Youhaiella tibetensis: one gene and its partner. The protein of the gene in region 2 binds, or shares a complex with, the protein of the main gene of each other region. Links are inferred from orthologs where the notes say so. Each region holds a gene or a part of one and is shown on either strand. Other genes may lie near its edges.

Evidence for each region. Proteins that work in one complex are often made in the same cells at the same time.
Region 1: the proteins of tsaE (region 2) and tsaD are in contact, whole or in part, in a crystal structure (PDB 6N9A), measured with the Thermotoga maritima proteins. The link is inferred for Youhaiella tibetensis from one-to-one orthologs. Residues at the interface, in WP_004082108.1 of Thermotoga maritima: Leu37, Gly38, Lys46, Lys57, Val59, Lys60, Ser61, Thr63, Phe64, Thr65, Leu66, Met67, Val69, Pro71, Tyr82, Arg83, Leu84, Asp86, Asp88, Phe89, Asp93, Ile128, Asp130, Glu131, Arg134; in WP_004082750.1 of Thermotoga maritima: Cys10, Asp11, Arg49, His50, Leu82, Gly84, Gly135, Gly136, Glu154, Thr155, Leu156, Asp157, Asp158, Ser159, Glu162, Asp165, Lys166, Arg169, Leu170, Tyr175, Lys213, Thr214, Leu217, Tyr218, Gln221, Arg222, Asn324.

What each region holds. Positions count from the first base shown.
Region 1 is NZ_CP041690.1:4,187,335-4,192,670, reverse strand. Bases 1-2,901 are described here. They hold tsaD (tRNA (adenosine(37)-N6)-threonylcarbamoyltransferase complex transferase subunit TsaD), read right to left. Parts: upstream 2,027-2,901; coding sequence 974-2,026; downstream 1-973. Other genes in these bases: hemC (hydroxymethylbilane synthase), read left to right, coding at 2,107-2,901; FNA67_RS20525 (NAD(P)H-dependent glycerol-3-phosphate dehydrogenase), read right to left, coding at 13-984; FNA67_RS20530 (YciI family protein), read right to left, coding at 1-9. Outside these bases: more of hemC, read left to right, coding at 2,902-3,054; FNA67_RS20510 (uroporphyrinogen-III synthase), read left to right, coding at 3,051-3,785; FNA67_RS20505 (COG4223 family protein), read left to right, coding at 3,812-5,035; FNA67_RS20500 (heme biosynthesis protein HemY), read left to right, coding at 5,032-5,336.
Region 2 is NZ_CP041690.1:534,014-541,569, reverse strand. Bases 2,218-4,903 are described here. They hold tsaE (tRNA (adenosine(37)-N6)-threonylcarbamoyltransferase complex ATPase subunit type 1 TsaE), read right to left. Parts: upstream 3,941-4,903; coding sequence 3,494-3,940; downstream 2,218-3,493. Other genes in these bases: FNA67_RS02695 (sensor histidine kinase), read right to left, coding at 3,944-4,903; FNA67_RS02705 (nucleotidyltransferase family protein), read right to left, coding at 2,743-3,438; addB (double-strand break repair protein AddB), read right to left, coding at 2,218-2,746. Also shown: more of addB, read right to left, coding at 1-2,217; more of FNA67_RS02695, read right to left, coding at 4,904-6,352; FNA67_RS02690 (DUF1810 domain-containing protein), read right to left, coding at 6,628-7,032; FNA67_RS02685 (ABC-F family ATP-binding cassette domain-containing protein), read right to left, coding at 7,106-7,556. UniProt on the Escherichia coli protein: Required for the formation of a threonylcarbamoyl group on adenosine at position 37 (t(6)A37) in tRNAs that read codons beginning with adenine.

The DNA.
Region 1 (5,336 bases), 3.7 Mb from region 2 along the record:
AAGCGGCATGGGTCAGGTCTCCCTCTTGAGCGGGCGCGCCATGAGCCCGGCAACGATTGACGAAATGCTGGTGGTGCCCGTGAGCAGCAGGTTGACCGCCTCGATGAGCGGGGCGTCGATATGGAGCCGCCGGGCGAGATCCCGGGCGACGGGCGCGGTGGCCACGCCTTCGGCCAGGCCGATCCCCTCGAGCGGCAGGCCGCGGCCGAGCGCCAGGCCCGTGCGGTAATTGCGCGACTGGGTCGAGGTGCACGAAAGGGTGAGGTCGCCCAGGCCCGCCAGGCCCGTCAGGGTCGCGGGCGAACCGCCCAGGGCCTCGACCAGCCGGGCCATTTCCGCATAGGCGCGGGCCAGGAAGGCGGCGCGGGCCGAGGCGCCCAGGTCCGCGCCTTCGACAGCGCCGCATCCCAGGGCGTAGACGTTCTTGAGGCTGCCGGCCAGCTCCACCCCGACGATGTCGTCGGCGGCATAGGGCCGGAAACTCGGGCCGGCGAGCGCGGCGGCCAGCGGCTCGGCGTCGCGTCCTGCCAGGGTCACGGCGGTGGGGCGGCCCGCCGCCACGTCGGCGGCAAAGCTGGGACCCGAGAGCACATAGGGCTGGGCCTGCGGGGCCAATTGACCGAGCACTTCGCTCTGGCGCAGCAGCGTCTCGTGCTCGAGGCCCTTGGCCGACAGAATCACCGGCCGCCCGGCGAAGGCGTCGGCCCCGGCCTGGATGATGGCCTCCCGGCTGGCCTGCGCCGGGACGGCCAGGATGATGAAATCGGCCTCGGCGACCCGCTCGCAATCGGCAAAGCCGGTTATGGCCGGGTGCAGCGTCTGGCCGGGCAGGTGCCGCTCGTTGGTGTGGAACTGGTTGACTTCGCTGGCGAGGTCGCCCGAGCGGCCGTGGAGGCGTACCCTGCGCCCCGCCATGGCGGCGGCCTGGGCGAGCGCGGTGCCCCAGGCGCCCGCGCCGATGACCGAGACGGTTTCAAGCGCCATGATGGAGCCCCATGTCTTCCGAATCGAGCGGCCAGCGCGGCCGGGCTACGAAATCGAGCCGGTCGGTGTCGCCCAGCGCCAGGCGCTCGGCCCCGGCCCAGGCCACCATGGCGCCATTGTCGGTGCACAGGGCGGGCGGCGGGATGACGAGCTCGGCGCCGGCCTCTTCGGTGACGGCGCGCAGGGCGGCGCCGATGGCGCGGTTGGCGGCGACCCCGCCCGCCACCACCATGCGGATCGGCTCGCCGGCGAACTCGGCCTTGAACCGGACCAGGGCCTGCCTCGTCCGGGTGGCGACGATATCGGTGACGGCCAGCTGGAAGCCGGCGGCGATGTCGTAGACGTCCTGGTCTGTCAGCGGCGCAATCGATTCGGCGGCGAGGCGCACGGCGGTCTTGAGGCCGGAAAAGGAGAAGTCGAGGCGCTCTTCACGCAAAAGTGGCCGGGGAAACTTGAAGCGGGACGGATCGCCCGAACGGGCGGCGATCTCGACCTGCGGTCCGCCCGGATGGCCGAGGTCGAGCAGCTTGGCCACCTTGTCGAAGGCTTCGCCCAGCGCATCGTCGATCGTGGTGCCCCAGCGCTCGTACTGGCCCACCCCGCGCACCAGCACGAACTGGCTGTGCCCGCCCGAGACCAGCAGCATCAGGTAGGGGAAGGGGACGGCGTTGGTCAGCCGCGCGGTGAGGGCGTGTCCCTCGAGGTGATTGACCGCGACCAGCGGCTTGCCGAGCGCGGCAGCCAGGGCCTTGGCGGTGGTGAGCCCGACAAGGACGCCCCCGATCAGGCCCGGTCCGGCGGTGGCGGCGATGGCGTCGACATCCCTGAGTTCGATTCCGGCCTCGGAAACCGCCTGGGCAATGATATGGTCGAGCCAGGCGACATGGGCGCGCGCCGCCAGTTCGGGCACTACCCCGCCAAAGGCGGCGTGCTCGTCGAGCTGGGAGCGCACCACGTTCGAAACGATGCGGCCGGCGCCCTGCGCGTCGCGCACGACGATAGCCGCGGCTGTTTCGTCGCAGCTTGTCTCGATGCCCAAAATGGTCTCTGTCGCTTGCCCGTTCACGTCGATCTGGTCTATGGCCTTCCTGCCGCCTTGGCCTACAATAGGACAGCGCTCAATTGCAATCTCACTCCCCCTTCCTCCGCATCGGTACCCGTGGTTCCCAGCTGGCGCTGGCACAGGCCAATCTCGTCCGGCGCCTGCTGGCGCAGGCCCATGGCGTGGAGGAGGACAGCATTGCCATCCAGGCGATCTCGACCAGCGGCGACAGGATCACCGACCGCCCGCTCAGTGAAGTGGGGGGCAAGGGCCTTTTCACCAAGGAGATCGAGGCGGCGCTGCTGGCCGGGGAGATCGACCTGGCCGTCCATTCGTCCAAGGACATGGCGACGCGCCTGCCGGACGGGCTCGAACTGAGCGTCTTCCTCGAGCGCGAGGACGTGCGCGACGCCTTTCTCTCTTTCGTGGCCAGGGACGTCGACGGGCTGCCGCGCGGCGCGCGCTTCGGCACGTCCTCGATTCGCCGGGCCGCCCAGATCCTCCGCTTCCGGCCCGATCTCGAGATCGTGCCCTTCCGCGGCAATGTCGATACCCGCATCCGCAAGCTCACCGATGGCGTCGCCGACGGCACGCTGCTGGCCGCTGCCGGCCTCAACCGGCTGGGCCGGAGCGGGGAGGCGGCGAGCCTGCTCGATCCGCGCCGGTTCCCGCCGGCCCCGGCGCAGGGCGCCATCGGCATCGAAATCCGCTCCGAGGACGCCCGCACGCGCGAACTGGTGGCCGTGCTCGACCATGCCGAGACCCACGATGCGCTGCGCGCCGAGCGTGCCCTGCTCGACGTGCTCGACGGCTCGTGCCGCACCCCCATCGCGGCGCTGACCAGCCGGGATGGCGACAAGCTCACCCTGCTCGGGCAGATCCTGAGTCCGGACGGGCAGACCGTTTACGAACTGGAGCGATCGGGCGCGGCCGCCGAGGCCATGCGCATCGGGCACGATCTGGGCCAGGAGCTGCGGGACCTTGCCGGTCCGGATTTCCTCGCCCAGTTCGAGGATCGCGGGCGATGACCACGATCCTGGTCACCCGTCCTGAACCTGATCTCGGCCATTCCACGGTCCGCCTGCGGGCCCTCAACCTCGATGCGGTCAAGCTGCCGCTGATGCAGCGCATCACGCTCTCGACCGACCTGCCGCCGCCCGACGGGTTCGGCGGCATCGCCATTTCGAGCGCCAATGCGCTGCGCTCGCTCGACGAGCGCGGCGCCGTTCGCCCCTACCAGGACCTGCCGGTCTTCGCGGTGGGCGACGGCTCGGCGCGCGAGGCCCAGTTCCTCGGCTTCTCCGACGTGCGCAGCGCCAATGGCAGTTTTGAGGACCTGGTGGCCCTCATCGCCGATGCCGCCCCGTCCTTGCCCATCCTCTATCCCTCGGGCACGCGCCTGAGCGGGGACCTCGATGCGGCGCTGGGGCGGCATGGCATCGCGGTGCGCACCGTGCCGGTCTACGAGATGCGGGACGCCGCCGGGATTCCCGATGCGATCGTGACCCAGATCGAAGAGGGCCGGATCGAAGCGGGGCTCTTCTATTCACGCCGGACGGCGACCCTCTTCGCCGAACTGACGGCGCGCCGGATCGGGGCGCGCGGCCTTGAGGATTTCGCGGTGCTCTGCATCAGCCAGAAAGCCGCCGAACCGCTGGTTGCCGCCGGGTTCAAGCGGGTGCTGGTCGCCGGTCATCCGGACGAAGAGGCCATGATGACGCTGGCCCTGGCTTTTGCCCGCGCGCAAAACGCGTCATAATTCTTTGCCGCAACAGGATTCTTGCCATGGCTGAGCGTAATACCGGGCCTGTGAAGCCGCCCGTTCTGGATCTTTCGGCGCGCGATACCACGCAGCGCCCGGAGGAGGCGCCCAAGCCTGAAACGAAGCCCGATACCAAATCCGAGGCCAAGCCCGAGGCCAGGCCGGCGAGCAAACCCGAAGCGGGGAGCAAGCCGGGCGCCCCGGCAGCCGAATCAGGTTTTCACTGGGCGCCGGCCCTGACCGGGATCATCGGCGGGGCGATACTGGGCACCGCCATTACCTATGGGCTTCTCGCCTGGGGCGTCGTGCCGCAGCCGACGCCGCAGACCGATCCGCGCATCGCCGCGCTCGAAAAGCGCCTGGCCGATGCCTCCGAGAGCAGCCAGGCGACCATCAATACGCTCACGCAGCGCTTCTCGACCCTGCAGAACGATTTCAATGCCAGGCTCGAGGCGGCCAACGAGGCGGTGGCGGCGCTCAAGGCCCAGGCGCCGGCGACGGTGCCCGACCTCACCGATTTCAAGGCCCAGCTCGACGCGCTCAACGCACGGGTCGAAAGCCTGGGGAGCGGAGCGGGCGAGGCGGCCGATACTGCGCTCTCGGGCGATGTCGAGGCCATGCGGCAGGGCCTGGCCGATCTTTCGGGCAAGCTGGGCACGCTCGAGGACAAGGTGGGCACGGCCGACAGCAAGATCGCCGAACTTTCCGCCGAAGCGCAGAAGGCGCCCGAACTGCCGGCGGTGCAATTGCCGTTGCTGCTTTCGAGCCTTGAGAGTGCCTTTGACAGCGGTCGCCCCTTCGCCACCGAGCTCGAGGGCCTCAAGGCGATCGTGCCCGGGGCGGTGGTGCCGACGTCGCTGAGCGAACGGGCGGCGCAGGGGCTCACCCGTCCGGACGAGGTCACGCGCCAGTTCGAGGCGGTGTTGCCCGACATGCTGGCGGCGACGCCCGGCAAGCCCGATGCCGACTGGACCGAGGCGGGCCTGGACTGGCTCAAGTCCATGCTGGCCTTCCGGCCGGCCGGCGAGATCTCGGGCACGACGCCCGAGGCCATCGCCTCCCAGCTCGAAGCGGCGGTGGCGCGGCGCGATTATGGGGCCGCCACGGCGCTCCTCTCGGCACTGCCCGAGCCCATGCGGGCCCCGGCGGCGGCCGTATCGGTCGAGATCGCGGCCCATGCCGATGCCGATGCCCTTCTCCAGTCCCTGCGCGCCCAGGCGCTGGCGCCCGCGGGGACGACGCCATGATCCGTCTCGCCAGCTGGATCATCGCCAGCCTGCTGATCGCGGCGGCCATCGCCTGGATGGTGAGCCTGCCCGGAACGCTCTCGCTCGAGGCGGGCGGCTATCGCATGCAACCGCGGCTGGGCACCGCCATCTTCGTCCTCGTGGTGCTGGTGGTGCTCATCATCGCGGCCTGGGCCATCATCCGCCGCATCATCGGGGCGCCGTCGAGTTTTTCGCGCGCCAGCCGGCAGCGGCGCAAGGACCAGGGCGTGGAAGCGCTCTCGGAGGGGTTCATCGCGCTCCAGGCCGGAGACCCGGTGCG
Region 2 (7,556 bases):
AGGCTTCGGGGCCGGCCGCGATCTTCATATAGATGAGGGCGCTGCTCTCGCGCGGCTCCATGCCCTCGAACGCCCCTTCCCGCGCCATCGCCGCTTCGAGCAGCAGTTGCGGGGCGTCGAAATTGCGCATGTCAGCCGGTGTGGGAACCGAGCCGGTCTTGAAATCGATGATCTCGAGCGTGCCGTCCTTGAGCACGTCCAGCCGGTCGGCGATGCCCACGAGGCGGAAATTGTCGAGGAGGGTGAACGTCCATTCGCCGGAAACCTCGGCATGGCGCGATGCGATGCGCCCGTCGCGGTCGCGCTCGAAGGCCAGGAAATCGCGGGCCGCATGCTCGAACCGGCGCAGCCAGATATCGCGGCGCTCTGCCACCGCCTCGAGCCCTGAAAACGCTTCCCGCGCCATGGCGTTGAGCGTTGCGAGCGCTCCGGCGGCGTGGATATCGTGTCCTTCGATGATGAAGCGGGCGAAGACCTCGTGGATCATGGTACCGCGCTCGCGCACCCCCACCTCCTCGCCCAGGGGGTCGAGGCGGCGCAGCCCGAGCACATGCTTGGCGTAGATGTCGTAGGGCGAGCGGAAAAGGGTTTCGATTTCCGTCACCGAGAGCCGGCGCGGCCGTGCCGCTGCGGGCGGACGGGGCATGGGACGCAGCGCACCGCGCGGGCTCACCACCGTATCGAGCGAGCGTGCCGCTTCCAGCCATACCCGGCCCTTCTCGCGCAGCGCCTTGGCGTCCTCGCCGATGAAGGCTTCGAGCCGCTGGAGCAGGCGCGAGGGCAAGGCGGGGCTGGTTCCCATGCGTTGCGCATAGGCGACGATGACTTCGCCATTGCCCAACGCCATCTCGAAGTCGTGGGCGGCCAGCCCCTGCTTGCGCTCGGGCGGTTCCAGTCCCGCCGCCAGGCGCATGCCGCGGCTCAGCCACGGGCCGGGATCGGCAGTTTCCGGCCAGATGTCCTCGTTGACGCCGGCCAGGATCAGCAGGTCCGGGCTTTGCAGGCGCGCTTCCAGTTGCCCCCAGATGGAGATGTCGTCGCGCCGTGGCTGGGCATTGCGCACTTCGAAGCCGGCCATGAGCTTATAGAGCACCTGGTCGAGTCCGGTTGCGGGCAACAGCGGCCCCTCGCCCTCGCGTCCGCCGAGTTCTTCGGCCCAGGCTTCCAGTTCGCTGCGCCCCGGCATCGGGCCGGGCGCGGCCACCCGGGCGAAGGCCTCGGCCAGCGTGCGCGCCAGGAGCGCGGCCGAAAAGCGCGTGTCGCTTTCGAGCAGGGCGCAGACCGGGGCGATGGCCGTCTCGAGGGCATCGAGGAGCGGGGCCAGCCGCTCCTCCTCGCGCCGTTCGGCGACGAGCGCCCGGATGCCGGCGAGCCCCGGACCCGGACGCCGGCCGCGCAGCACCCGCGTTTCGAGAATGTCGGCGAGGCGCGCCACCTGGGCCCGCTCGAGCCCCAGCACCGTGGCGCGACTGCGCAGCAGCGCCACCAGGTCCACGGGTGCAAAGCCGTTGGCGGCAAGGCTGAGAATCTGTCGCACCAGTCGTCCGGCGGGCGCGTGGAAGAGGGGGGAGCCGGCGGCGTCGTCCACTTCTAGCTCGAAGCGCAGCAGTTCGGCCGCGATCCGGCGCGCCAGGTTACGGTCGGGCGAGACGATGCCTACGCTTTTGTGCGCCATCAGGGCGCCGCGCGCCGCCAACGCAATGGCGCGCGCTTCCTCATCGGCCGTCCGCGCGCCCAGGATCGTGATGCCCTTGACCGCCTCGGCCATGCGCGGCAGTAGCGCAGCGCGGGTCTGCGCCCAGCGGGCAGTGCCGTTCGCCAGCGCCAGGGATTGCCGGATGACCTCGGCCCGCACGCCGGGCCGCCCGAGCTCGACGACCGTCGATGGCGGCGTCCCAAGACGGCGCAGCAACTGCGCCAGCCCGTATTGCGGATGGCCGTGCGGAGCTTCCTCGGTCCTGAGCAGGGCCTCGTAGTCGAGGTCGGGATCGAGGCCGGGCAGCACCAGGGCCCCGCGCGGCAGCCGGCTCAAGGCGCCCAGCAGGTGCGCGGTGGCCGGGATCGAGCCGGTGGAGCCGGCGGCGATCACCGGGCGTTCGCCGAAGACGAGCGGCGCCGTCGCGGCCTGGCGTTCGAGCCGCAGGTTGCGGATGGCGCTGGCATCGGCCTTGCCGCGCCCATCCAGGATCGCCGGCCAGGCTTCGAGCGCGATGTTGAGGAAGCCGAGCACGCGCTGCCAGTTCTCGGCCAGTTCGTCAGGCGCCAGCGCCTTGAGCGCCGAAGCCGGCACCTGCTCGGTATTGAGATCGTCCACCACCTGTCCCAGGCTGTCGGCGAGCGCCAGGATTTCGGCGGCGTTGGGCGGGGTGGAGAGCGTCTGGGCCCCCTGCTCGGTCCTGGACCAGGCTTCGATGAGGCGAGCCAGGATCAGGCGGCGCTCGAGGCGCGACACCGGCTGGGGGAGCGGATCGGCCTCGATCGGGGGCAGGAACGGCTCCTCTTCGGGCGCTTCCCCGCCGAAGGTGCGGATGTCGGGCATCAAGCCATGGCCGCGCTCGGCAAAGGCCCGGGCGAGCGCAAGCTGGGCGCGCCGCGTCGGCAGCACGATGGTGATATCTGAAAGCCAGAAGGGGTTGTCCTCGCCGCGCGGCCAGTCGCCCAGCAGGGTGCCATCGAGAATGCGTTCGGCCAGGGTCGGCAGGAACGGCGTATCGGGGGCGATGGAATAGACTTTCGGCTGGCTCATGCCGAAGCCAGCAGATGGTCGGCTTCGGCCAGTCCCTGGACGTCTCCGACATGGAACCAGGGCGCATCGAGAACTACCCCATAGAGGTGGTTGCGCTCGAGGTTACGGTCGAAAAGCGCCGCCAGCGAGAACGCGCCTTCGGGTGCCCCCTCGAAGACCGAGCGCGCCACCAGCGCGACACCGCCATAGATCACCGGCTGGCCGCGATCGAGAGTGACGTGCGCATCGGGCGCCAGGCAGAAATCGTGGCTGCGGCGGAAGCCGTGGGCGCGCCGGGGCTGCACGCAGAGCAGCACCATCTCGGGTCGTTTCTCGGCGAAAAGGTCGATCATCCGCCCGATCGGCGCGTCCGAGCCCTCGGGCCAGAAGGCATCGGTATTCATGATGAGGATAGGGTCGGTGGCCAGCAAAGGGAGGGCCTGCCGCACGCCGCCGCCGGTGTTGAGAAGCTCGGGCTCGTTCGACACGGTCAGCCCGCGCTCGCGGGCGGCGGCCTCGATCTGGGGCGCCAGGTGGTGGGCGTTGATCACGAACCGGTCGAGGTCCTCGTCGCGCGCATTGGCGATGACCCGGTCGAGCAGCCTCTGTCCAGCCACTTCGATCAGCGGCTTGGGCGTGGTTTCGGTGAGCGGGAGCATGCGTTTGCCGTAGCCCGCGGCAAGCAGCATCACATCGGGTTTGAGTCGGGTCATGGCCGGATTTGACCGTGCCCGGAGGGGGAAGTCCAGCGGAGTTCGGCAGGCACGATCAGCCGTTCGGTTTCTCGAGGCTCCGCTCGTCGCCGAAGGTGACGGATGCCTCGCGCCCCTCGCCCGAGTGCGGGACGGAAAGCTCGACGCGCACGCTCGCCTCTGCCTCGATTTCGGGCGAGCGCTCCGCCCATTCGACGATGACGATGGCGTCCGGATCGTCGAGCAGCCCGAGTTCGCTCACGTCGCCCGCCGCCGCCAGCCGGTAGAGATCGGCATGGATGACCGAAAGGCCCTTGCCCTCGTAGGGCTGGACCAGGGCGAAGCTCGGCGAAGGCACGTCCATGCGCGGATCGCCCATCAGCGTGCGGATGATGGCCCGGGCGAGCGCGGTCTTGCCGGCTCCAAGGTCGCCTTCCAGCACCACGAGATCGCCGCGGCGCAGGAGCGCGGCGAGCGCCGCTCCCAGTTGCGCCGTCGCCGCATCGTCGGGCAGGAACACCATGGCCTATTCGGCGGCGCCGGCAAGCGCGGCGGCGTCGCGCGGCAGGTTGACCACGACACGATTGCCGCGCGGTTCGCGCTTTTCCATGGTGATGGTGCCGCCATGGAGATTGACGAAGGTGCGCACGATGGCAAGGCCAAGCCCGGCGCCGCGCTGGCGTCCCGAGCTGTGCACGGGGTCGAGCATGGCCGCCTTCATTTCCTCGGTCATGGGCGCCCCGTCGTCTTCGACGATGAACAGGAGGCGCTCGCCGCGTTCCTGGACCAGGAGGCGGATTTCCCCGCCCGGCTCGGAGAAGCGTGCCGCGTTCGAAAGCAGGTTATAGAGCACCTGCACGAGGCGGGTGGCGTCCGCCTTGATCGGCGCGATGCCCTCGGGCACCTCCACCGCCAGCTTGAGCTGGCGCTCGCCGTTGATCTCGGGGAAGGTGGCCGCGAGCCCGGCCCGCGCCTTTTCGACCAGGGTCTGGATGTCCACGGCATCGAGCCGCAGTTCGGCGATGCCGGCATCGACCGTGGCGAGGTCGAGGATGTTGTCGATGAGCACGCCCAAAGTCACGCTCGAAGCGCGGATATAATCGGTATAGGCGCGCTGCTTGTCGTTGAGCGGCCCCATGTCCTGGGACGAGAGCAGGTCGGCGAAGCCGATGATGTTGGTGAGCGGGGAACGCAGTTCGTACGAGACGTTCTGGACGAACGCGTCCTTGAGCCGGTCGGCGGTCACCAGGGCGTCGTTGCGCTCCTTGAGCACGCGGCTGTAATTGGCGCTGTCGGTGACGTCCATGAAGGTCATCATGGTCTGCCCGTCGGGCAGGCGCGTCACGGCATAGTCGATGAGGCACCCGTCGGCGCGCGCGATGCGCCCCGTGGTGTCGGCACGCATGGGGTTGAGGTCGATGATGCGGCGCTTGAGGTCGCGCCAGATCGAAATCCCATCCTCGGGCATGACCTTGCCGCAGGCCTCGGCGATCTGGTCGATATGCGGGTTAGTGCCCAGCTCGTTCATCGGCAGCTTCCAGAGCTTGGAAAGCTGCGGGTTGGAAAGCGTCAGGCGGCCATTGGTGCCGAACACCGCCACCCCTTCGGAGAGGGCGTTGAGGGTTTCGCGCTGAACGCTGGAGAGCGACTTGTTGAGGCTTTCGAGCCGCAGCCGCGCGGTGATGTCGTCAAAGACATAGATGACGCCGCCCTTGGGGCCGGCCGGGGCGGCGATGACCTGGATAGTGCGCCCGTCCGGCAGGTGCCAGGGTTCGCGCTCGGTCGGCTCGGTGAGCTGGTAGGAGGTCAGGTGCTTGGCGCGCCATTTGTGATAGTCGGGTTCGTTGGGCAGCATGCCCTCGGTTCGCAGGCGGTCGAGGATCGAGCGCTCGTCCATGCCCAGCTTGAGCCATTTGGGGTTGAGGTTGAAAAGCTCGGCATAGGCGCCGTTGAACTGCACCAGTTCGCGCGCCGCGTTGAAGATGGCGATGGGCGTGGAGAGCACTTCCATGACGGCGCTGAGCTGGCTGACGCCGGGCTCGAAGCCTTCGCCCAGTGCCGGGGCGACCGCCGGCTTGTGCGGCTCGAAATAGCCGGCGCGACCGCCGGTGAGCGGGAACTCCACCAGTTCGTAGCCGCCGCCCGCCGTCGGAAACGAGACGGTGCGCGATTGCGGCTTGTCCCCCAGCCCGACGCTGTCGAGCAGTTCGGGAATCTCCCCGTCGCCGACGGGCTTGCCGAGCGTGCGGGCGAGCTGGAGATAGGCCGGGTTGGCATAGGCCAGCTTGTTGCTGGCGTCGCGCACGAAGGCCGGGCACGGCATGAGCGCGAAGATGGCGCGGGCGCTCGAGATGTCGGCGCGCAACGTCTTGTCGTCGAGGGCGGCGGCGGTCTGGCGCTGCAGGAGCGTCGGGCGCAGCCGCACGGCAACGGCGCCGCCCAAAACCCAGCCGGTGGCCCGCAACTGGCGGCCGTCCGAGCTGGTAACGCCCATGTCGAACCCCTGCCCATCGACCCGCAGGGCCTCGAGGACTTTGGCGAGCGTCGCCGCCTCTTCGGGGGGCAGCCAGGAATGGAGGTTGAGAACGGTTTCAGCGCGACGGCCGGGCGGCAGCACGGCGGCGGCCTGGCCGAGGAACTTCGGTTCGGACGCGGCTTCGCTCCAGAGCACGGTGAGCTCGCGCGTGCCGGCAAGCAGGGCCTCGTATTCATCGACGAGCGCGCGCAGGCCCGAAATCTGTTCGGAGGTGCGGCTCTGGTTGAGCCGGTTGTCGCGCTTGGTGTTGCGCAGGGCCACCATGGCCATGAGCGCGAAGGCCCCAGCGCCTATGGCGATGGCCAGCGGCAGGGCGCCGACAAGGGCGCTGGCCGTATAGGCGTTGCCGGCCTGGGCGAGGGCTGGCGTGGCGGCGAAGATTGCTATGGGGGCAGCCACTAGGAGCGGCGCTGCTCTCAATGCGAATCCCCGACGTTTCCGGAAATCTTCCGGCACCATGCCCTACCTCTTAAAAGAACGCTTTGCTGATCGCTCCAGGACCGCAACAACCCTGGAGAACGCCTGCTACTGCCCAACGCGCCAATGATGCGCGCTTCCGGCGGCCGTGACCCATGACCACCGAATCACTTCACAATACCGGGGTGGGGAATCGGGAAAAAGAGTCTGTGTGACAAGAGTTTTGCTAATCGGGGCTTGCCAGGGTCGCGAAGCAGTCAGAGCCGGGCGAGCGTCAACGGATCGAACCGCCCGTTGCAAAAGGCATTGATGGCCGTTTCGAACACCGGATGCTCGGGCGAGGCCACCGCAAACAAAGTCATGGATGAACAAAATTTGAGGGCATCGATCTCCCCGAAGATGTCCTCGGCGCGCATTCCCAGGTGACGGTTGACCATGTTGGTGCATTCGATCAGCCGCGGCCCCAGAACGGGGTGAATGACGTAGTCGTTCGCCTGATCGAGCGAGGCGATGCCGAACTTCTGGGCCATCACCGAGGTGCCCAGGCCCGCAAGCTGGGGGAATATGAACCACATCCAGTGCGTGCGCTTGTGGCCGGCGCGAAGCTCGGCCCGCACGGTCTCGTAGACTGGCTCCTGCGCGACGACGAAATGCTCGAGCATGCGCGCCATCCTCCTGGCTCGCCGCCAGAGTGCCTGATTGGCGGGACGTTGTCACCGCCCCGCCGGGGCCGCCCTACCCCTCCAGTTCCTCGCGCAGGATTTCGAGTTCGAGCCACTGCTCCTCGGCCGCGGCACGCTCCGCATCGGCCTTGCCGAGCGCGGCGCTCTTCTTTTCGAACTCCTCGGGGGACTTGGCGTATAGCCCCGGGTCGGCCAGCGCTTCCTGGAGCCTGGCGATCTCGTTTTCGAGTTTCTTGATCTGCGCCGGCAGGGTTTCGAGCGCGTGCTTTTCCTTGAAGGAAAGCTTGCGCTTGGCAGCCGGGGCAGCGGCAGGAACTTGCTGGGCAGGCTTTGGCTTGGCGGGCGCTGCCTTGGCTTCGGGCTTGCGCACCCCATAGCCGCGCTGGGCGACCATGTCCGAGTAGCCGCCGGCATATTCGTTCCACTCGCCATTGCCTTCGGCCACGATCACCGAGGTCGAGACGCGGTCGAGGAAGTCGCGGTCGTGGCTGACCACGACGACG